Regions from separate parts of the Anoxybacillus sp. PDR2 genome, predicted to be linked through region 1. Evidence: riboswitches for the same ligand, from Rfam matches in the RefSeq annotation. Region 1 holds a riboswitch; each other region holds the start of a gene.
The links. Region 1 has a riboswitch for lysine ahead of GRQ40_RS10290 (amino acid permease). Riboswitches for the same ligand answer to the same signal wherever they lie in the genome.
Positions count from the first base shown of each region.

Region 2: another riboswitch for lysine. It lies ahead of GRQ40_RS14220 (aspartate kinase); the one in region 1 lies ahead of GRQ40_RS10290 (amino acid permease).
Region 3: another riboswitch for lysine. It lies ahead of GRQ40_RS05535 (amino acid permease); the one in region 1 lies ahead of GRQ40_RS10290 (amino acid permease).

Region 1 covers NZ_CP047158.1:2,147,320-2,154,419, forward strand. The annotation lists gene GRQ40_RS10270 (YncE family protein) at 1-618, opposite strand, end outside; gene GRQ40_RS10275 (histidine kinase N-terminal domain-containing protein) at 832-1,941, shown strand; gene GRQ40_RS10280 (thermonuclease family protein) at 1,973-2,656, opposite strand; gene GRQ40_RS10285 (peptide MFS transporter) at 3,150-4,529, shown strand; lysine riboswitch at 5,121-5,308, shown strand; gene GRQ40_RS10290 (amino acid permease) at 5,418-6,878, shown strand; gene GRQ40_RS10295 (twin-arginine translocase TatA/TatE family subunit) at 6,909-7,082, opposite strand.
Region 2 covers NZ_CP047158.1:2,949,949-2,957,048, reverse strand. The annotation lists gene GRQ40_RS14230 (nucleoporin-interacting protein) at 1-1,444, shown strand, start outside; gene uvrC (excinuclease ABC subunit UvrC) at 1,462-3,234, shown strand; lysine riboswitch at 3,303-3,481, shown strand; gene GRQ40_RS14220 (aspartate kinase) at 3,614-4,834, shown strand; gene GRQ40_RS14215 (YslB family protein) at 5,236-5,691, opposite strand; gene GRQ40_RS14210 (succinate dehydrogenase cytochrome b558 subunit) at 5,966-6,574, shown strand; gene sdhA (succinate dehydrogenase flavoprotein subunit) at 6,610-7,100, shown strand, end outside.
Region 3 covers NZ_CP047158.1:1,141,498-1,148,597, forward strand. The annotation lists gene GRQ40_RS05520 (methylthioribulose 1-phosphate dehydratase) at 1-111, shown strand, start outside; gene GRQ40_RS05525 (1,2-dihydroxy-3-keto-5-methylthiopentene dioxygenase) at 141-683, shown strand; gene GRQ40_RS05530 (MarR family winged helix-turn-helix transcriptional regulator) at 887-1,330, shown strand; gene GRQ40_RS05535 (amino acid permease) at 1,475-2,902, opposite strand; lysine riboswitch at 2,996-3,179, opposite strand; gene GRQ40_RS05540 (M3 family oligoendopeptidase) at 3,340-5,034, shown strand; gene GRQ40_RS05545 (ABC transporter ATP-binding protein) at 5,522-6,250, shown strand; gene GRQ40_RS05550 (ABC transporter permease) at 6,247-7,100, shown strand, end outside.

The DNA.
Region 1 (7,100 bases):
ATGGCCGCCAACCCAAAGCTCTTGCTCCCGCTCGCGAAGCAAACCGCCGAGCGCAAATTTCGGAACCGAAAACGTATGGGTCACTTGATGTTTCTCCATATCGATCACAGCGGCTTTTTCATCTTGGAAATCAATCGCATACACACGTGTCCCTGTGCTGTTTTGCAGTAGAGTAAGGGGCTGGCTTCCTATTTTGATGGATCCATTTTCTTTGCCGTTCATGTGAAAAATGCGGATCGCCTTTTGATTTTGGTCAGCTAATAATAGATGCTGTTGATCATTGGAAACAAGTGCACTAATAATCCCCTTGCCTGTTTTCCATTCCTTCTCCATTTTCCCAGTTGCCAAATTATACTCATATGCCCGGTCCAGCTCATGTCCGTATAACAGCAGCGTGCTCCCGTTATTCAGCAGCACTCCTCCTTGAATAGGCTGACCAAGCTCCCATTGGGCGTATTTTTTTTCACGTTTTAAATCGAAAAATGTGACACTTCCATCCTTAATATTTATACTAATCAACACTTTCATCCGTTTAGGAATCGGCGTAAACTCTTCCTGTCGTTCGCACCCCATTAACAAGCTGACAAACATAAAGGCAAGCACAAGGGCAAGTCTCATTGTTCTCCTCCTTTTCAGGCGAAACACTTGACATATTATAAACAAATATTGTGAGAAACTTGTGAAAAATGACGAAAAAATTTTGTATGATATCATTCAGCAATAGAGCATTGTAAAAACTGCAAATTTAGCAATATTTCTCTTTATCATTTTAGCTATTTCCTTTTATAATAATAACATGCGATGGCGAGCGGATAAATGAGGTGAGTGGATTTGGAGTCTTCAAAAGAAAAACTAATTGCGTTTCTAGAAGAGCATGTATCTGATTTTCTAACGCATTGGCGAAACCATGTGCGTATCGCCGATAATGATAAATATATTGATCAAGTAGAGCATAACGGGCTATCTTTCTTTCAACTTGTGAAAGAAATGCTCAGCCATCCCCTTCCGTCAGAACACATTCAAGCACTGGCGGAAAAAATCGCAAAAGAAAGAGCAGAAGCAAATGTGAATATCGGTGAATTTGTCTATAATACAAACCTCGGCCGAAGTCTATTAATCCGGTATGCGTTGCAGTCTGGTCTTCCAATTGACGAGCTTCAACCATTAATTGACGATATTAACGCTTTATTTGATCGTTTTTCGTTTTATGCGGTTACAAAATACACCGAACTAAAAGATGCGGAAATTCAAAAAAGAAACTTGTTTATTTCTCAGTCTCATAAAGATCGGCTCACATTGCTTGGCCAAATGTCTTCGAGTTTCGTTCATGAATTTCGCAATCCATTGACGGCTATTATCGGGTTTATTCAGCTGCTAAAATTTGAACATCCAACCTTAAAATATTTGGATATTATTGAACATGAGCTCCAACAATTGAAATTTCGCATTTCTCAATTTCTTCATGCTTCAAGAAAAGAAGCGGTTGAAGAGAAAAAGGAGACTGTATCTCTTTCCGAGTTTTTCGAAGAGATCCTATCCTTTCTGTACCCAAGCTTTGTGGATGAAGATGTCGATGTGTCTACCAATATCGATTCAACATTGACTGTATTTGTCTATAGGAATCAGCTCAAACAGGTCATCATGAATATTCTTCTCAATTCCATCGAGGCGGTCAAAGAAAAGGAAAAGCCGCGGCGGATCAATATCGATGTGTCATTGATGGACGGAAAGATTGCCATCATGATTTCTAATAACGGTCCAATGATTCCTTCGGAAGCCATTCACGCCATCTTTGAGCCATTTTTCACAACGAAAAAGCTTGGCACAGGAATCGGCCTGTATGTATGTAAAAAAATTATTGAAGATCATGGCGGCCAAATCACCTGCTCTTCCAATCAGCATGTTACTTCCTTTATGATTTCCCTTCCCAGTTCAAACTAAATCCCTCTCCCCTTAATATGGAGAGAGGGATTTAGCGTAGCGGTTTGCGAAATCCTGCATCTTGTGCCTCTTTCTCAGTACAAAACATTCTTTCTGCCTTTGTTACCTTATATTGCGGACTTCCAGGAACATGATAAATTTTTTCTCCGCTTTTTGAAATATTGCCTTTAATCATTGGCTTAGAGCACGATGATGAAGAAGAAGCTTGATCGTTAAATCCTTGATCTGTTGCATAATTTTCTATTGACCAAGTCCCCAGTTGCTTCTCCCTGGCTTTCTCCTGAATTTGCCGGAATTCATCGACATATTTCGTATTAGGCTCAAATACGTAAGCCACCCGAGCATAGCCCTGCTCCAGCAGCAGCTCATTAAGCATTTTGTTTCCGATCCATACATAGGCTAGCAGCCGGCCGTATTTGTCTCGCTCTCTCACATCCAATTCCAGCTCCACCTTTGTCCCTGATGGCAGTAATTGCTTCACATATTGACTTGACTCCACGCCAAACGGCTGCACGGGCTTGGTCGGATGTACAGATTCAGGTGTGTCAACCAACAACAAACGGACGGTTTCTTCTTTGCTTCCGACTGCAACTTTTAACGTATCCCCATCAATGACCCGTTGAACAATAGCTGGAATTTTTTCTGAAGATGATTGGCATCCCGTTAACACGAGAACCGCAAAAGCAGTCAAAAGCACGATGAGGTATTTCTTCAATCTTTCTCCTCCTTCCGTATCTTATCGTAGCGCATCTCAGAAAACTTGACCACTATTTGTTCACTTTTTTATCCATAATCCTAAGCTTTCAAGACCATACAAAACATTTTCCAAGGCGCATGGATCGCCTAAAAATAGAACTATTATTCCGTTTATATGGAGAAACTATAGAGAAAATGGAACGAACCTTTCGATCTTTTCATTTAAGCGATGCCATCCAATGGAATGGGTCAACATTTCTTCCTCAAACGAGTATGAATTGAACAAGCACCATGAATGCCCTGTTTCCATTGAACGAAATAGCTAGTATATAGAGTATGATGGAAAGATTCATTATACAAATAATATAATATTTAGATTAATAACACTATTAAATCGATAAAGATAAGTTTAAAAGTTTATATTTTTCTATTTCTATATAATTTTATTGACTTATAGATATTTTATAAAATAAAATGTTCTTTGCACGATCATCAATTTAGGAGGAAGAAAAATGGGAGCATTACCTGAGGTTCAACCGATGCAACAGGAACAAAGCAAAAAACATCCTCCCGGGCTTTATCTTTTATTCTTCACCGAGATTTGGGAGCGTTTTAGCTACTATGGAATGCGGGCGATCCTAGTTCTTTATTTAACGACAGCAACCATTAGTGGCGGTTTAGGATTTGATCAAAGAATCGCCGTAAGTATTTATGGGTTCTTTACAGGGATTGTTTATTTTACCCCTATTATCGGTGGATACCTTTCTGACCGCTTTTTAGGTCGTCGCTTAGCTATTACCATCGGCGGAATTATTATGGCCGTCGGCAATCTTATACTGTTTGCGGTCAATACAAAAATAGGGTTATATACGGGGCTTTTACTATTAATTATCGGAAACGGTTTCTTTAAACCTAATATTTCGACGCTTGTCGGTGAATTGTACGGACCAAATGACAAGCGCCGCGATGCAGCCTTTACCATTTTCTATATGGGAATTAACATCGGCGCCTTTTTTGCTCCGCTGATCTGTGGATTTTTAGCTGAAGATTATTTTAAAACGACTGTCAATGGCGTCGTGCAGTATGGATTTAAATATGGTTTCCTTGCCGCATCCATCGGTATGATAATTGGTCAAGTATTTTTTAATCTATTAGGAAATCGTTATCTAGGAGAAATCGGCAAAAAGCCGATTGGCAAACAGAAAACAGCTTCAACTGCGCCAAAAGAGCCGTTAACAAAAAAAGAAAAACAGCGCATTCGTGTGATCTTAATTTTAATGTGCTTTGTTGTCTTTTTCTGGGCTGGCTTCGAACAAGCAGGAAGCTCGCTTACATTGTATACCGATAAGTTCGTCGATAAATCCATCGGCAGCTGGACCATGCCAACCTCTTGGTTTCAATCATTAAATCCATTATTTATCGTTCTATTAACACCCGTTTTATCTGCATTATGGGTAAAATTGGCTAACTCTAAACGCGGTGATTTATCAGCTCCGACAAAGATGGGATTAGGTATGATTTTGCTTGGTCTCGGATTTGCTGTTTTGGTTCCTGCTCTGCTGCAAACCGGAAGCGACGAGCAACACATTACGGTAAAAGCAAATGCATTATTTATTGTTTTAACATACTTTTTGCATACGCTTGGTGAGCTTTGCCTATCACCGGTTGGGCTATCACTTACAAGCCGCATCGCACCGATTCGTCTCGCTTCCCTGCTAATGGGAGTTTGGTTATCAGCAACTGGTATCGCGAATATTTTAGCAGGTCAATTAGCAGCTTTTACGGAGTCATTAGGCTATCTAGAAATTTTCAGCTTAATTGGCGGCATTACCATTGTTCTTGGCTTTGTTCTGTTATTATTATCGAAAAAACTTGTAGAAATGTCAGAATAATAAAGAAAAAAGGATTCACTTATATCGTGAATCCTTTTTTCTTTGCTTATTTACCATTGGTCGTTTTAACATTCTTCAGTCGAGAAGTCTCCCACTTCTAAATCTTGCGAAGCTTGATGAAAGTGGGAGATGAATCGACTTCGGACAAGGACAGGCTTTTGCCTGTTCAATTGTCTGACCCTGTGGTAAAATAAACCTATGTCGTTCTTTCATAACTGGATATAGGAGGTTGCATGGAGAAAATAAAATGCGAAAACCAAGCGGATCCTTCCATGCGTAAAATATCCAAGGTACAAAAGAACTCCGAATTGTCGGACATCTAGGGTTGGAACGACCCGAAGTCACGCTCAGGGAGACGAAAGGCGGCTTTCGTCGTGGAACTGAGAAGCTCCCACTTCAAGCTTTAGCTAAGTGGTGAGTAGTTCACGAAACAGGATTTCTATCGTTCCATGCCTCTCGCTCTATTCCACGTATATAGTAAACATAGAAGGGTTTGGCTTTTTTGCGATTGAAGCATAAATAAATATTGTTTTTGTACAAAAATTGTTTTATAATCATCATGGAACAAAATGAATAGCATCCTCATTCACCCGATGAGGTAGAGGTTGCGGCTTTTATGAGTACAGCGAACGAGATGCAGAGAACATTGAAGACTTCGCTCGAAGGGAAAAGCCGCCGAAGTTGGCACATTTCTCTGGATGTGCGAACTGGGGCTGTCACCGAATAGGTGCAGCACTGTCACGGTTTGCGTAAAGCAACCGTGGGGCGCTATCTTCACGGAAGGGTTGATACGGGTAATGATTGCATTGCCGCCGAATCTCCTTCGGCGGCTTTTTTTATTGCCCGGCTCCTTTCCATGACAACATGAAAAAAAGGAGCGATGAAAACATGGAAAGCGTCATGCAAAAACAGGAAGCCGCCACACCGGCTTCGCCTAACCAGCTGCAACGAAAGCTAAAAACAAGGCATCTAACAATGATTTCTCTTGGGGGAACGATTGGTACTGGGTTGTTTTTAGCAAGCGGCGGAGCGATTCATACCGCTGGACCGGGTGGAGCGCTCATAGCGTATATCGCGATTGGAGTGATGGTATATTTTTTGATGACCAGCCTTGCGGAAATGGCCGCTTATATGCCCGTTACCGGAACGTTTAGTACGTATGCAACGAAATTTGTCGATCCTGCTCTCGGATTTGCTTTAGGATGGAACTACTGGTATAACTGGGCCATTACAATTGCCGCAGAACTCTCGGCTGTGACTATGATCATGAAATTTTGGTTTCCGAATAGCCCTTCACTTTTATGGAGCGCATTATGCTTAGTGATTATGTTTTTACTTAACTATTTATCTGTAAAAGGATTTGGTGAAGCCGAATATTGGTTTTCCCTTATTAAAGTAGTAACGGTTATTATTTTTCTTATTGTCAGCTTTTTCATGATTATAGGTATTATGGGTGGTGAAGCGGTTGGATTTAGAAACTTCACCATCGACGACGCTCCGTTCCATGGTGGGTTCATGGCGACTCTCGGCATTTTTATGGCCGCAGGATTTTCTTTCCAAGGAACAGAGCTGCTTGGGGTTGCAGCCGGTGAAAGCGAGGATCCGAAACGAAACATTCCTCGCGCCATTCGTCAAGTATTTTGGCGTATTTTGCTATTTTATATACTGGCTATTTTAGCAATCGGGCTGCTTATTCCGTATACAAATGAAAATCTAGCGAATAGCGACGTTACGGTCAGCCCATTTACTCTCGTCTTTGATAAAGCTGGCATTGCGTTGGCTGCATCCGTTATGAACGCCGTCATTTTAACAGCGGTTTTATCAGCCGGAAATTCCGGTATGTATGCGTCTACTCGAATGCTTTGGGATCTAGCAAAAGAAGGAAAAGCGCCAAAATTTCTGGCCAAGCTAAATCACCGCGGTGTTCCTGTTAATGCATTACTAGTCACAGCTTCACTAGGAACGCTTGCTTTTTTGGCTTCGTTCTTTGGCGATGGCACCGTTTATGTATGGTTATTAAATGCCTCGGGTATGTCGGGATTCATTGCGTGGCTAGGCATCGCGGTCAGTCACTACCGTTTCCGCAAAGCATATGCCGCGCAAGGGCGCGATCTCAATGATCTTCCTTATAAAGCCAAATGGTTTCCATTTGGACCATTGTTCGCTCTAGTGCTTTGCACGATTGTCATTTTGGGACAGAACTATGGGGCCTTTATGGGGAAGTCAATCGATTGGTACGGCATTCTCGTTTCCTACATTGGACTGCCATTGTTTTTAGCGGTTTGGCTTGGCTATAAAATCGTGAAAAAGACAAAGGTCGTTCCCCTCAAAGAATGTGAATTAGACTAAAAAACCGCTCGGCTATGCCAAGCGGTTTTTTCAGTCGTGCTTTTTCGTTTTCTGTTCTTCGTCATCCATGATGCCTTTTGTAGCATTTTTAAATTCGCGGAGCGTTTTTCCAGCTGCTTGTCCAAGCTCTGGCAGCTTTTTCGGGCCGAAAAGTAACAGGGCAAAAAATACGATCAAGGCAATCTCGCCAAATCCTATGTTCATATCATTCACTCCATGCGC
Region 2 (7,100 bases), 800 kb from region 1:
GAAAAAATATTTTCTGGGAAATCATCGATATATGTCATATTTTGGTTTTTTAGCACTGGTTTTGCTGTTTGGAATTGAAATCTACTATGCAAGTCCATATGCTGCATCGTGGGACCAAGTGGATTTTGCCTTTGCTTTAGACCGCTATGATTTATTAGCGATGCAACCTCATTTTCCTGGCTATCCTTATTTTGTTTTGGGAGGAATGCTCGTTCATTCGTTTGTCGCTAATCCGGCAAAAGCTTTATCCGTTTTTAATGTGATGATGCTCGCGTCAGCTTCAGTGCCTATTTTTTTGCTGGCAACACAATATAGTTCAAAAGAAAAAGCATGGATTGTTACAGTGCTAGTGCAATCAGCTAGCTATGTCGTATTGATTTGTCTTCAGCCGATGTCGGACGGAGCGGCATTAGCGGTTTTATGGTGGTATCTATGGGCGATTGAGCGGGCCAAAACTAGGCTTTCTTGGCACGCTCAACTATTGTCTTTGTTTGTATTTAGTTTGCTGTTAGGCATCCGGCTTTCATACGCTCCTTTTGCCCTTGCTTTCGCTTTTGTATGGTATGAAGATTGGCGAAAATATCGAAGAATCTCCCGTTTATTGCTCTTTATTTGTTTTGCCGCCATTTTTCAATCCATTTGGATCATAGGGGTTGCTATGACAGAAGGAGGCTTGATGAGCTTTATTAAACTGGCTTTTTCGTTTACGAATGGGCATTTTCAGGAATGGGGAGGAACGGCCGCAACGGATCAGCAGTCGCTTTGGGAGCGAACAAGCTATTTTTTATTTCATAATATGGTTTGGATTGGTCTCTCTAGTCGTACTTTCGTCTTGTTGACAATATATATCGCGTTATTCGTTTGGGCGTTTTACTCTGTCCGACGCTTCTCTTTTCCGCGCTGGCTGCTTATTTGCATTTTTATGTATGGGATTTGGGCTTTGTTTGCTCAAAATATTGAGAAGCCGCGCCATGCTCTTCCCATTGTTCACTTTTTACTTTTTTATGGATGGCTTCGTTTTTTGGACAGAGGGATGCCGGCGTATAAGAAGCTGTTTGCTCTCGCTGTTCTTGTGATCCAGCTTGTTGTTGGCACATGGAACTTGCGTGAGCAAGCCTTACACTTGCCAGCCACCTATCAATTAGCATATGATTTACAACAGAGGAAGGAACGGTTTGTTTTGTACACATGGGAAGAAGCGAGGGTGCTCGAATACCTTCGTGTTACCTTTCCGTATGAACAAGCCTTGCATTTTTCATTTTTTTTACAACATCAAACGAACTATCCACATGCTAAAATTTATATAACGGATCATGTAGTGAAGGGATTCCAGTCACAAGGTGTATCGCTGACCGGACATTTGCGGAAAATCAAAACGTATGATTCAAGTAAGCTGGCGGATCCGGTATACGGCAAAATTACACTTTATGAATGGAAAGACTAAGCATTGGAGTGATTATGATGCATGATCACTTAAAAGAGAAGCTATCGGTTTTGCCAGAGCAGCCCGGCTGCTATTTAATGAAAGATAAAAATGGCACAGTGATTTATGTAGGAAAAGCGAAAGTATTAAAAAACCGTGTTCGTTCTTATTTTACTGGAACGCATGATGGAAAGACGCTGCGCCTTGTGAATGAAATAGCGGATTTTGAATATATTGTGACCTCATCAAATATTGAAGCGCTTATTTTAGAAATGAATTTAATCAAAAAATACGATCCAAAATATAATGTCATGCTCAAAGATGATAAAAGCTATCCATTTATTAAAATTACAGCTGAGGAGCATCCACGTCTCATTATTACAAGAAAGGTAAAAAAAGATCGCGGCAAATATTTTGGACCGTATCCGAACGTGCAGGCTGCAAATGAGACTAAAAAATTGCTCGATCGCATGTATCCGCTTCGCAAGTGCGCGTCCCTGCCGAACCGCGCCTGTCTTTATTATCATATGGGACAATGTCTCGCTCCGTGTATCTATTCGGTTTCGGAACAACAAAATAAAGAAATAGTGGAACAGATTGTCCGTTTTTTAAACGGGGGACACCAAGACATAAAAAAAGAATTGGTTGAAAAAATGAACAAAGCAGCAGAAGCCCTTGAATTTGAACGAGCTAAAGAATACCGTGATCAAATTGCGCATATTGAAGCGATGATGGAAAAACAGAAAATGACGATGAAGGATTTTGTTAACAGAGATGTGTTCGGCTACTCCTATGACAAAGGATGGATGTGCGTCCAAGTCTTTTTTATTCGTCAAGGAAAGCTAATCGAGCGGGATGTTTCGATCTTTCCGCTGCATCAAGATCCCGATGAAGAGCTGCTCACATTTTTAGGACAATTTTACTCCAAGGAGAATCATTTTAAGCCAAAAGAAGTAATCCTGCCGCTTGAGGTTGACGGAAGCTTGGCTGAGCAGTTGCTCCAGGTGCCTGTTATTCAGCCGAAAAGAGGAAAGAAAAAAGAGCTGGTCGATCTTGCGAGTAAAAATGCAGCGATCGCTTTAAAAGAGAAGTTTTATCTTATTGAACGCGATGAAGAACGAACGGTTAAAGCGGTTGAAAACTTAGGAGTTGCGTTGAACATTCCAACACCGCATCGAATCGAAGCGTTTGATAATTCTAATATCCATGGGGCTGATCCGGTTTCGGCGATGGTGGTGTTTATCGACGGCAAGCCTGAGAAAAAAGAATATCGCAAATATAAAATTAAAACTGTGAAGGGGCCAGATGATTATGAATCAATGCGCGAGGTTGTACGGCGGCGATATAGCCGTGCTTTAAAGGAACGCCTTCCTCTTCCGGATTTGATTTTAATTGATGGAGGAAAGGGACATCTGGCGGCTGTTCGCGATGTGTTAGAAAATGAGTTGGGCTTGGAAATTCCGCTTGCCGGTCTTGTAAAAGACGACAAGCATCGCACATCGGAATTAATCATGGGAGATCCACCACAAATCGTGCCATTGTCGCGAAACAGCCAAGAATTTTATTTGCTGCAGCGCATTCAGGATGAAGTCCATCGTTTTGCTATTACGTTTCATCGCCAGACGCGAGGAAAATCGTTATTTCAGTCCGCGCTTGACCACATTCCGGGAGTTGGAGAAAAGCGAAAAAAAGCGCTTCTTAAGCATTTTGGCTCTTTAAAAAATATAAAAGAAGCGACGATTGAGGAGCTGCAAAAAGCGGCGATTCCTCGCGCAGTTGCTGAAAAAATTTATGAAAAGCTGCGAGAATAGTATTGTCAATTGGAGAAAAAGCTGATACAATCACCTTAATTGCATATTTATACACTTCTAAGCACAGAAGTGAAGATAGAGGCGCGAACTTCAAGAGTAGGCATTTGGAGGAAAATGGGTTCCAAAGAAAAATGCCGAAAGGGGAGGCTCGCCGAAGTGGGGGAAGTCTCATTGCTTTTCCTGCTGGTCCTGCGTTTAAGAAATGTAGGACTGTCAAGATGACCCATCTTGGAGAGCTATCTCACTGTGTGGAGCGAATTCGTTTCTTTTCTTATTTCGTTATGCACAGCAATGAGAAGCCTCTCATTGCTGTTTTTTATTTGTTTCTATACCGGTATGGATGCTGAAATCAACATTTTAAGAACAAGGGATGAGAAAAATGGGAATGATTGTGCAAAAATTTGGCGGAACGTCTGTAGGATCTATTGAACGTATTCAGCATGTCGCTGATCGAGTAATGAGCGAGGTGCAAAAAGGACATCAAGTGGTCGTTGTCGTTTCAGCGATGGGAAAGACGACGAATCAGCTTGTGGATTTAGCCAAACAGCTAACGTCCCAACCTAGCAAGCGGGAGCTGGATATGCTTCTTTCGACAGGGGAGCAAGTGAGTATTGCCCTATTAGCGATGGCTTTGCAAGAAAAGGGGTATGCAGCTGTTTCTTTAACGGGCTGGCAAGCTGGAATCAAGACAGAGACTGTTCATGGCAATGCTCGCATTATAGATATCGACACAACGAGAATTCATCAATATTTGCAAGCAGGACAAATCGTCATTGTGGCTGGTTTTCAAGGAGTGACGGAAAAGGGAGATATCACGACTCTTGGTCGCGGCGGTTCTGACACGACAGCTGTAGCTTTAGCGGCCGCTCTACAAGCGGATAAGTGCGATATTTATACAGATGTGACAGGAGTGTTTACTACCGATCCGCGCTATGTAAAAGCAGCGAAAAAGCTAGAGGAAATTTCCTATGATGAGATGCTAGAGCTGGCCAATCTTGGAGCAGGAGTGCTTCATCCGCGGGCTGTAGAGTTTGCTAAAAATTATCAAGTATTGCTGGAAGTTCGTTCGAGTATGGAAGAGGAGAGCGGAACAACGGTAAAGGAGGATGTTTCAATGGAACAGCATTTAATTGTCAGAGGGATTGCTTTTGAAGATCAAGTAACAAAAGTGACGGTCCAAGGGCTCCCGCACGAGTTGCCTATGTTGCCAACCGTTTTTACAGCGTTAGCGAATCGCGGGATTAATGTCGATATTATTATTCAAAACACAACTAATAGCGGAGCAGCAGCTGTGTCGTTTTCCATTCGCACAGAGGATTTGCCTGAGACTTTGCAAGTGTTGGAATCATTCAAGGGAGCAAAGATAGAATATGAAAGCCAACTGGCCAAAGTATCGATTGTCGGCTCAGGAATGATCTCTAATCCAGGTGTAGCTGCACAAATGTTTCAAGTGTTAGCGGATAAAGGGATTGAAATAAAAATGGTCAGCACGTCCGAAATCAAAATTTCAACCGTCGTGTCTCAAGAAAATATGGTTGCAGCAGTAGAAGCGTTGCATACGGCGTTTCAATTGGATGAAAAAGCCGCCGTGCGTTCATAACCAGACAAGACCGTACTGCTCGAAATCATGGCAAGCGTTTTGAGAGCGAAGGTGCATTCAATCGTGCTGTGCCGACTGTTTTGACTAAAAAAGCAAGCAAATGCTTGCTTGCCTCAAGTGGTAGACAAAGTCAAAATCGACTTTGTCTACCACCATTTTATACGATTCTTCTATCATAGTGGTAGTTCTACATCAAACTGGCTTGAAGGCGCTTGGCAGACAAGAAACGCCAGCCGAGTGAAGACGCGAAGCGAACCCAAACGTTCATGAGCGACGAATGAGGCCCGTGACGCAGGATGAAGCGTTTGTTAACAGTCTAAGGCAAGCAAATACGTATACTTGCCTTTGTTCTTGTCGTGCATCGATAGGCTAATACAATTGAAAAGGTGCAGAAAATCTGTCTATTCAGCAATTTCGTGTTTACGGTCCCATTTCACAGTAAAAGTCACTTTTTGATCACGCTTTTTTTGCTGCTCATATGCTTCCGAGACGAAGCGTTTTTGCTGTTCAATCTGCTGTGCGAGAAAGCCGGCCTCAAGCTGAAATGAACAGTGAGCATTCATGGCGATCCGAGCGGATACCGCGGGCCCTGTCAGCTCGATTTCTAATTCATCTTGGCGTTCTTTGATGACAGCGAGCGTACCCCATCCTGCTTTTTCAAAAAATAAAATGATGTCATCGAATGTTTCTAAGGGGTAGCAGCGCGCTAAATGCTTTCCCGCCCAATATAAAATGCTGTCGGTTTCTTTGCCAAGCAAATCGGGAAGAAGGACTTCTCGAATTAGATGATATCCAAATAAAGGAATTTCAACGTGCTGTAATGCTTCATAGTGTTCCTGAAATGAATGTGTTTTCACATAATTCCCCTCTTTCTATCAAACATTATAGCCGAACAATGAGAAGAAATCAGTATTTTTCTTTCGATTTTTGCACAAATATTGTTTTAATTTTCAAACGATTGAACATTTTATGAACTCGTTTTCTTGACGCTACTACATTGTGGGAGTACAATGGATGTGACGCGTGATTAATGGAAATGGAAGCATTTACAGTTCTATTAATCATTTAGTTAGTGTGGATGGGGAGTGCATAAATCTTTTATTATCACTATTTAAAAAGGGGGTATACTATATGGCAGGAAATCGAGAATTTTTTTACCGCCGACTCCATTCATTACTAGGGGTTATTCCGGTTGGAATTTTCCTAGTCCAGCATTTAGTAGTGAACCACTTTGCGACTAAAGGTCCAGAATCATTTAACCGGGCAGCATCATTTATGGAACATTTACCGTTCCGCTATTTTTTAGAAATATTTATCATTTTTTTGCCTTTGCTGTTTCATGCTATTTATGGACTTTATATCGCTTTTACCGCTCAAAACAATGTGGGCAGATTTGGATATTTCCGAAATTGGATGTTCATGCTTCAACGGCTGACAGGAATCATTACGCTCATTTTTGTCACGTGGCACGTATGGCAAACACGTGTACAAGCTGCTTTTGGAGCTGATGTGAACTACGACATGATGGCCAACATTGTTGACAATCCTTTTATGCTTGCTTTTTATATTGTCGGTATTTTGTCAACGGTGTTCCATTTTTCGAATGGGCTATGGTCTTTCTGTGTAAGCTGGGGATTAACAGTTACTCCTCGTTCACAGCAAATTTTTACTTACGTGACGATGATCATCTTTGTAGCGCTTTCAATCGTTGGCATTCGTGCCATTTTAGCATTCGCTTAATCCACGACTAGCAATTTTTTAGGGAGTGAGTAACGATGAAAAAAGGAAAAATCATAGTAGTTGGCGGCGGTTTAGCCGGACTAATGGCCACCATTAAAATCGCAGAAGCGGGTGTGCCAGTGGAATTGTTTTCGCTTGTGCCAGTAAAGCGGTCTCACTCTGTTTGTGCTCAAGGTGGGATTAACGGTGCGGTGAATACAAAGGGTGAAGGAGATTCCCCGTGGGAACACTTCGACGATACGGTATATGGTGGTGACTTTTTGGCAAACCAACCACCAGTCAAAGCAATGTGTGAAGCAGCACCAGGCATTATTTATTTATTAGATCGTATGGGTGTTATGTTTAACCGTACACCTGAGGGATTGCTAGATTTCCGGCGCTTTGGTGGAACGCAGCATCACCGTACTGCATTTGCGGGGGCGACAACGGGTCAGCAGCTGCTTTATGCGCTTGATGAGCAAGTGCGCCGCCATGAAGTCGCTGGCTTGGTTACGAAGTATGAAGGCTGGGAGTTCCTTGGTGCGGT
Region 3 (7,100 bases), 1.0 Mb from region 1:
TGGGGAAGAAGCTCCTTTGAAGCGAAAAAGTTTTTAGAAGCGTGCGAGTTTTTGTTTAGCTATCATGTTAAGCTGCTTATGCTAAAAGGTCACAAAGTATTCACTTCATAGATTTTAAAATGATAATGGAGGGATGAAAAATGGCAGTTATTAAAATTAGAAACACGGGTGAATGGATCAAAGGTCATGAGAATGTAGGGAGCTTTTTAGAAAAGCAAGGCGTTCTGTATGAACATTGGGATGTTAGCAAGCTGCCAAGTCACTTAAAAGAAACGTTTGTTTTGAGTGACGAGGAAAAAGAGGAAATTTTAGCGATTTTTAAAGATGATATTGAGGATTTAGCAGCAAGAAGAGGCTATAAAGCGTGGGATGTTGTCGCTTTATCAGATGCTACTCCGAATTTAGAGGAATTATTGAAGAAATTTGAACAAGTGCATATCCATACGGAGGATGAAGTACGCGCCATCGTCGCGGGACACGGCATTTTCATTATTAAAGGCGACGAACAAACAGGATATTTTGAAGTGCAGCTGGAAGCTGGCGATGTTATTTCCGTTCCAGAAGGAAATCCGCATTTCTTCACATTAATGGAAGACCGCCAAGTGGTAGCTGTTCGTTTGTTTATTGATCCATCTGGCTGGGTTGCCCATCCTTATGAGGAAAAAGAAGAAGCTGTTCAATAACCAAAAAGCGCAGGAATCTTAAGCGATTCTTGCGCTTTTTGATGGATGGAATCGATTCGATTCGCCGAGAGGTTTTCTAGCACTGAAACGAATGGCAGAAGAACGTACGGAATGGACGGCGTAGATCGGGGCGTTTCATTGACAAAGAGAGGATTTTTCGCTACAATGGCTTCGAATTCGACCGATAAAGGATTTGATGACAAGTGGCGGATAGAGAGGAAATTTTGCAATCATTAAAGCTATTTATTGTGCTGTCAAGAGCGTACCGTGCTGTTAATGATCAAGTAAATAAATCCATTCAGTCGTTCGGCGTGAACCCTACGGAGTTTGCTGTGTTGGAATTGCTATATCATAAGGGGGATCAGCCATTGCAGCAAATTGGCGGGAAAATTTTACTGGCAAGCGGCAGCATCACATATGTTGTCGATAAATTAGAGCAAAAAGGGCTGATTATGCGCAAAGCATGTGAAAAGGATCGCCGTGTAACTTATGCTTCGATTACGGATAAAGGAAAAGCTTTTATTGAAAAGGTATTTCCGGAGCATGAACAAACGATCCATGAAACACTTTCCGGATTAACGACTGAAGAGAAAGAACAGGTTATTGAATTATTGAAAAAAATGGGATACGGTGCGAAACAGCAATAAGTACGGATGGTGAAAGCGCCAGCGGATCAAAGATTCGCTGGCGCTTTTTTATAATGGGTGGCAGGCGCGCGTTCTTTTTTGATAAAGAGAGAGGAGGGACTATAGATAAAAGATAAAGAGAGGGAGAAACCCCTCTTTTTTGGATTAAGCTGACAGTCTTTTTTTCGCGTTTTTTTCTTTGTCTACTGCTTTTTTTACAAGCGGATAAAAAATGATGCCGCTTGCGAGCAACGCAACGCCAAGCATAAAGGTTTTGATGTCAGATGTTCCCGCGATAATGACCCAAATGGAATAAATAGTGGCCAGTGCTGCAATGACTCCATCCGTGATTCGCTGCTTTGTATTGGTTTCATATGTCTCTCCTGTCCATGTGAGCTTGAGCTGAAAGACAGAAGCGATAAAGTAAGGAACAAGATAAGCGAGTGTCGCAATATAAATGACAAAATCAAATGCAGCTGACATCGAATGAGAGATCGTTGAGAAAATGAAAATTTGCGCTAATCCATTTGACAAAACTAAAGCGAGTTTCGGCATTCCTTTTTTGTTTTCTTTTAAGAAGGCAGGGATAAATAATCCTTGCTTCGCGGCTTGATATGGAACTTCCGCGCTTAATAGCACCCAGCCGAGCGTCGAGCCAAGAAGGCTGATGAGGCCAAGTCCAGCTAAGATGTATGCGCCGCTTGGTCCTAAAATGGTTTGAATCGCATCCACTAAAGGCTTCTCTGAATGAATCAACTGTTTTTGCGGAAGCAAGCCCATTACAAGCACACTTATGCCAATGTAAATGATGAGAGCAATCAGCAAACCAAGAATGGTTGCCCGTTTGACATCTGTTTGCTTGCGTGCACGTGAAGCGAACACAATCGCAGATTCCACTCCGACAAATGCCCATAATGTCGCAACGGCCGCGCCGGTCACTTGCCCGAACAGGCTAACGGAATGGCCTGCTTCATCGTAACGCGGAGCGACGATAGAGCCGATGTTGCTTTTATCAAATGCAAATAAGCTTATGGCAATAAATAAAAAGAAGCCGAGTACCTTTGCCGAAGTGGCTATGAAATTTAGTTTTCCGGCTCCCTCGATGCCGCGCAAAATAATAAAGTGCATTCCCCATAACAGAGCGGTACAAACCATAAATGTAAGGAGGTTGCCGAGTTTGATCGGTGTAGCGCCTACCATAAATACGGTTTGTTTGCTTGTTAAAATCGGAAAGAATGTGGATAAATAACTCGTAAATGTCGTAATAATGGCCACGTTTCCAGCAAAATTTCCAATCCAATAGCCCCAGGAAGACATAAATCCCGATAAAACCGAGGCGTTTGATCTCTTTGGAAACAATTCCTTCGCGTAAATTTGCGGCCCGCCATTTAATTCAGGCTTGCGAATCGCTAAATTGCCAAAGACAAGAGCGGTCATTAGCACTCCGCCACCTGTTAATAGCCAAGCTAAAATGACCCCTAAAGGGCTCGCGGCTTCTGAAAGTGAACGAGGAAGCATAAAAATTCCTGATCCAACCATATTCCCAACGACAAGCGCCGTTAATACCCAGAGACCTAGTTTATTTTGCTGCAATATAACCCCTACTCCTTTCTGATTTGCGCATTTATCAAAAAAAAATACACCCTTAAGTTTTCAACGGGTGCATGTGACATCCGCATCTAACTTAATGTAGATAGCGCTCCATCGCTTCCATTAAGCGATGGCAGTCCTGACTCTATTCGAATGCAGGCCCAGCTTGCGGCGCCAGAGTACGCTGCAAACTTCGGCAATGAATCCTTTCATTTGAAGTCATCGGTTCCTCTGTCCCTCATTCAAACTACTTTTATCCATTGCAACCTCTATCTCATCTAAGTTGACGAGAAGAAAAAATATTCAATTACCTTGATAATCATACACGATTCGACAATATTCGTCAATATGCTTTTATCTGAAGCATGAACAGGAATTTTTAGCAAACAAGTGGAATATAACTAAGGTTAGAAATTTTTGAGGAAAAGGAAGGGATGGATTTGAAGTTTTCCGAGTTTCTATATAAACGCCCTGACATGGAAAAACTAAAGACAGAATTTCAAGCGGCATTGCAGGCGTTTCAGCAGGCCCTGCATGCGGAAGAGCAGGATGAAGCGATGAAGCAAATCAATAAACTGCGCAACGAATTTAGCACGATGGCGCAAATTTGCTATATTCGCCATACGGTTGATACAAATGATGACTTTTATAAGCAGGAGCAAGATTTTTTCGATGAGGTGGATCCGATTGTCAAAGGCTTTGTCAACGAATATTATGAGGCGCTCGTCGCCTCCCGATTTCGTTCAGAGCTCGAAAAACGCTGGGGAAAACAGTTATTTGCACTTGCGGAAACAGAGCTTAAAACGTTTTCTCCTGAGATTGTCGCGGATTTACAGTTAGAAAATAAGCTAGCAAGCGAGTATACGAAATTGGTAGCCTCCGCAAAAATTTTATTTGAAGGACAAGAATACACGTTGGCACAGCTGCAGCCGTTTGTGGAGTCGCCTGATCGGCAAATGCGGAAGCGGGCAAATGAAGCGCGATTTGCCTTTTTTGAAACGCATGAGGAACAATTTGACCATATTTACGATCAGCTTGTCAAAGTGCGTACAAGCATTGCAAAAAAACTAGGGTTTAACAACTTTGTTGAACTTGGATATGCAAGGTTGGGACGGACCGATTATAATGCTGAAATGGTTGCGCGATTCCGTGAGCAGGTGAAAGCTTATATTGTGCCGTTAGCAGAAAAGCTGTATGAACGCCAGAGGAAAAGAATTGGCGTCGAGAAGTTGAAATATTACGATGAAGCATTTTCATTCCCGACGGGCAATCCGACTCCAAAAGGGGATGCAAAGTGGATTATCGAAAACGGCCGAAAAATGTATGAAGAGCTGTCACCAGAAACAGGCGAGTTTTTCCGGTTTATGATTAAAAATGAATTGATGGATCTTTTGGCCAAAAAAGGGAAAGCAAGCGGTGGTTACTGCACATATATAGAAGAATATAAAGCGCCATTTATTTTTTCGAATTTTACTGGTACGTCCGGCGATATTGATGTTCTCACCCATGAAGCGGGCCACGCTTTTCAAGTGTATGAAAGCCGCCATTACGAAATTCCAGAGTATAATTGGCCGACGTTAGAGGCGTGTGAAATCCATTCCATGAGCATGGAGTTTTTCACATGGCCATGGATGGAGCTGTTCTTTAAAGAAGATACGAAAAAATATCAATTTCATCATTTAAGCTCGGCTGTGCTGTTTCTGCCATACGGGGTGGCGGTTGATGAATTCCAGCACTTCGTTTATGAAAATCCGGAGGCAACACCAGCGGAACGGAAGAGAAAATGGCGGGAAATCGAACGAAAATACATGCCAACAAGGGATTACGATGGCCATGATTATTTGGAGCGCGGCGGTTTTTGGCAACGGCAAAGCCATATTTATACAACGGCTTTTTATTATATTGACTATACCCTTGCGCAAATGTGTGCGTTTCAGTTTTGGAAGCGTTCAAGAGAAAATTATCAGGAAGCGTGGCGCGATTATTTAACGCTTTGCCGTGAGGGAGGAAGCAAGTCATTTACCAAACTTGTACAAGTCGCTCATTTAATATCGCCATTTGAAGATGGCTGCGTTCAGTCGGTTATGGAAGAAATTGAGCAGTGGTTGAACAGCGTGGACGACAAACAGCTGTGAAAAATGGGAGGATGTCCTAAAAGGAAGCGGTTTATATATGCCCAAATGATCGGTTGTTTTCGTTTGAAGGCTGACCATACTTTTTTGGTCAGCTTTTTTCTATAGAGGATAGGAAGCAACTGTTGTAGGTTTTCTTCCTTTTTTTGTCGAGTTTATGTAGAAATACAAAGGGAATAGGATATGAAGAAAAGGAGAGAAAGATGAGGAACATTCGCAAAGCCACGAACGTTTAGGCGGAACGATGGTCGGAGAAGAGACGATCAACATTGGTGGCAAAGTTCTTAAAGAAATCTGTTGCGGATGGAGGGACTGGAATCGTTATTGTAGCGGAGAAAGGGGCTGTTTTCGGCCATGAGGTTGAACGGTCGAGAATAAAGTCTCTAAAAATTCTTTATTTGATGAGTGAGTACTCACTTTATTTTTATTCGAGAGCAAGTTATAATGAAGTGAGTAATCACTCATTTTTTGGTGAGATGGAGGAATAAAGATGGCAGCGAAACCGTGCATTTGTGTTGAGCATGTGTCGAGAGTATTTGGAAAAAAGAAAGTTCTTGATGACATTGCCCTTGCTGTGGAGAGGGGAGAAATTTTTGGAATGCTAGGTCCATCAGGAGCGGGGAAAACGACTTTAGTGAAATTAATCGCGGGAATTGATCAAGCAACGGAAGGCACGATTCATGTGTTTGATGTCAAAATGCCTCATTTACAAGCGATGAAGCGCATCGGATTTATGGCGCAATCAGATGCATTATACGAAGAATTGACAGCGCTTGAAAACCTGCAATTTTTTTCTGCTATTTATGGATTGAGGGGAAAAAGGCAAAAGGAGCGCATTGAAGAAGTGGCGGAGCTTGTCCATTTAACAGAGCATTTGAAAAAAACGGTGCACCATTATTCAGGAGGAATGAAACGACGGTTGTCTTTGGCTGCTTCTTTGTTGCACGAACCAGAAGTGTTAATTTTAGATGAGCCGACAGTAGGAATCGATCCTGTGCTTCGCCAATCGATTTGGGCAGAACTTGAGCGCATTCGCCAGCAAGGAACAACGATTGTGGTAACGACTCACGTCATGGATGAAGCGGAGAAATGTCAAAGGCTGGCGATGATTCGTGACGGACGCTTGATTGCTGTAGGAAGTCCGAATGAATTAAAAGAAAAGACTCATTCCGAGACGATTGAACAGGCATTTTTATATTTTGGAGGTGCGCATCAATGAGAGTACGCGCGATTGTGATTCGGATTATCCGTCAATTTTTTCGTGATAAGCGGACGCTTGGACTCATGATTTTAGCGCCGATGTTTGTCCTATTTTTAATGAATTTAGTCTTTAATGGTGAAGAATATAAACCAACGATTGCAGTGGATCAAGCCGTCCCTGTGGCGCTTGCTGAAAAGCTGCAAAAAAATGATGCCCATATCAAGTGGATGGGCAAACAGACAGCGAAAGCTCAGTTAAACAAGCAACAAATTGACGCTTTTATTGAAATGAAAGAAGGAATGCCGCAAATGACATTGGAGGGAAGCGATCCGACGGCTAACAAAGCCGTTCTGATGTCTGTGCAAAAAACGCTTCAACAGCTAACTCCGCAGACAAAAACGATGAAGCTTGACACCATCTATTTGCACGGATCGGAAGAGATGGCGTTATTTGATAACTTTGGCCCTGTGCTGATTGGCTTTTTTATTTTCTTTTTTGTCTTTTTAATCGCTGGCGTTTCTTTTTTACGAGAACGGACGAGAGGAACATTAGAGCGTCTGTTGGCAACGCCGTTAAAACGATGGGAGATTGTGGTTGGTTATGTGATCGGTTTTGGCATTTTCACCACATTTCAAGCCAGCTTGATTTCGTGGTTTGCGATTCATGTGCTTGATATGATGATGGAAGGGTCGTTTTTGTATGTGCTGCTGATTACTTTTTTGCTATCGATGACGGCGCTAACGCTTGGGACATTATTATCAGCGTTTGCGAACAATGAGCTTCAAATGATTCAATTTATTCCGCTTATTGTTGTGCCGCAAATTTTCTTCTCTGGATTGTTTAATTTGGAAACAATGGCACAGTGGCT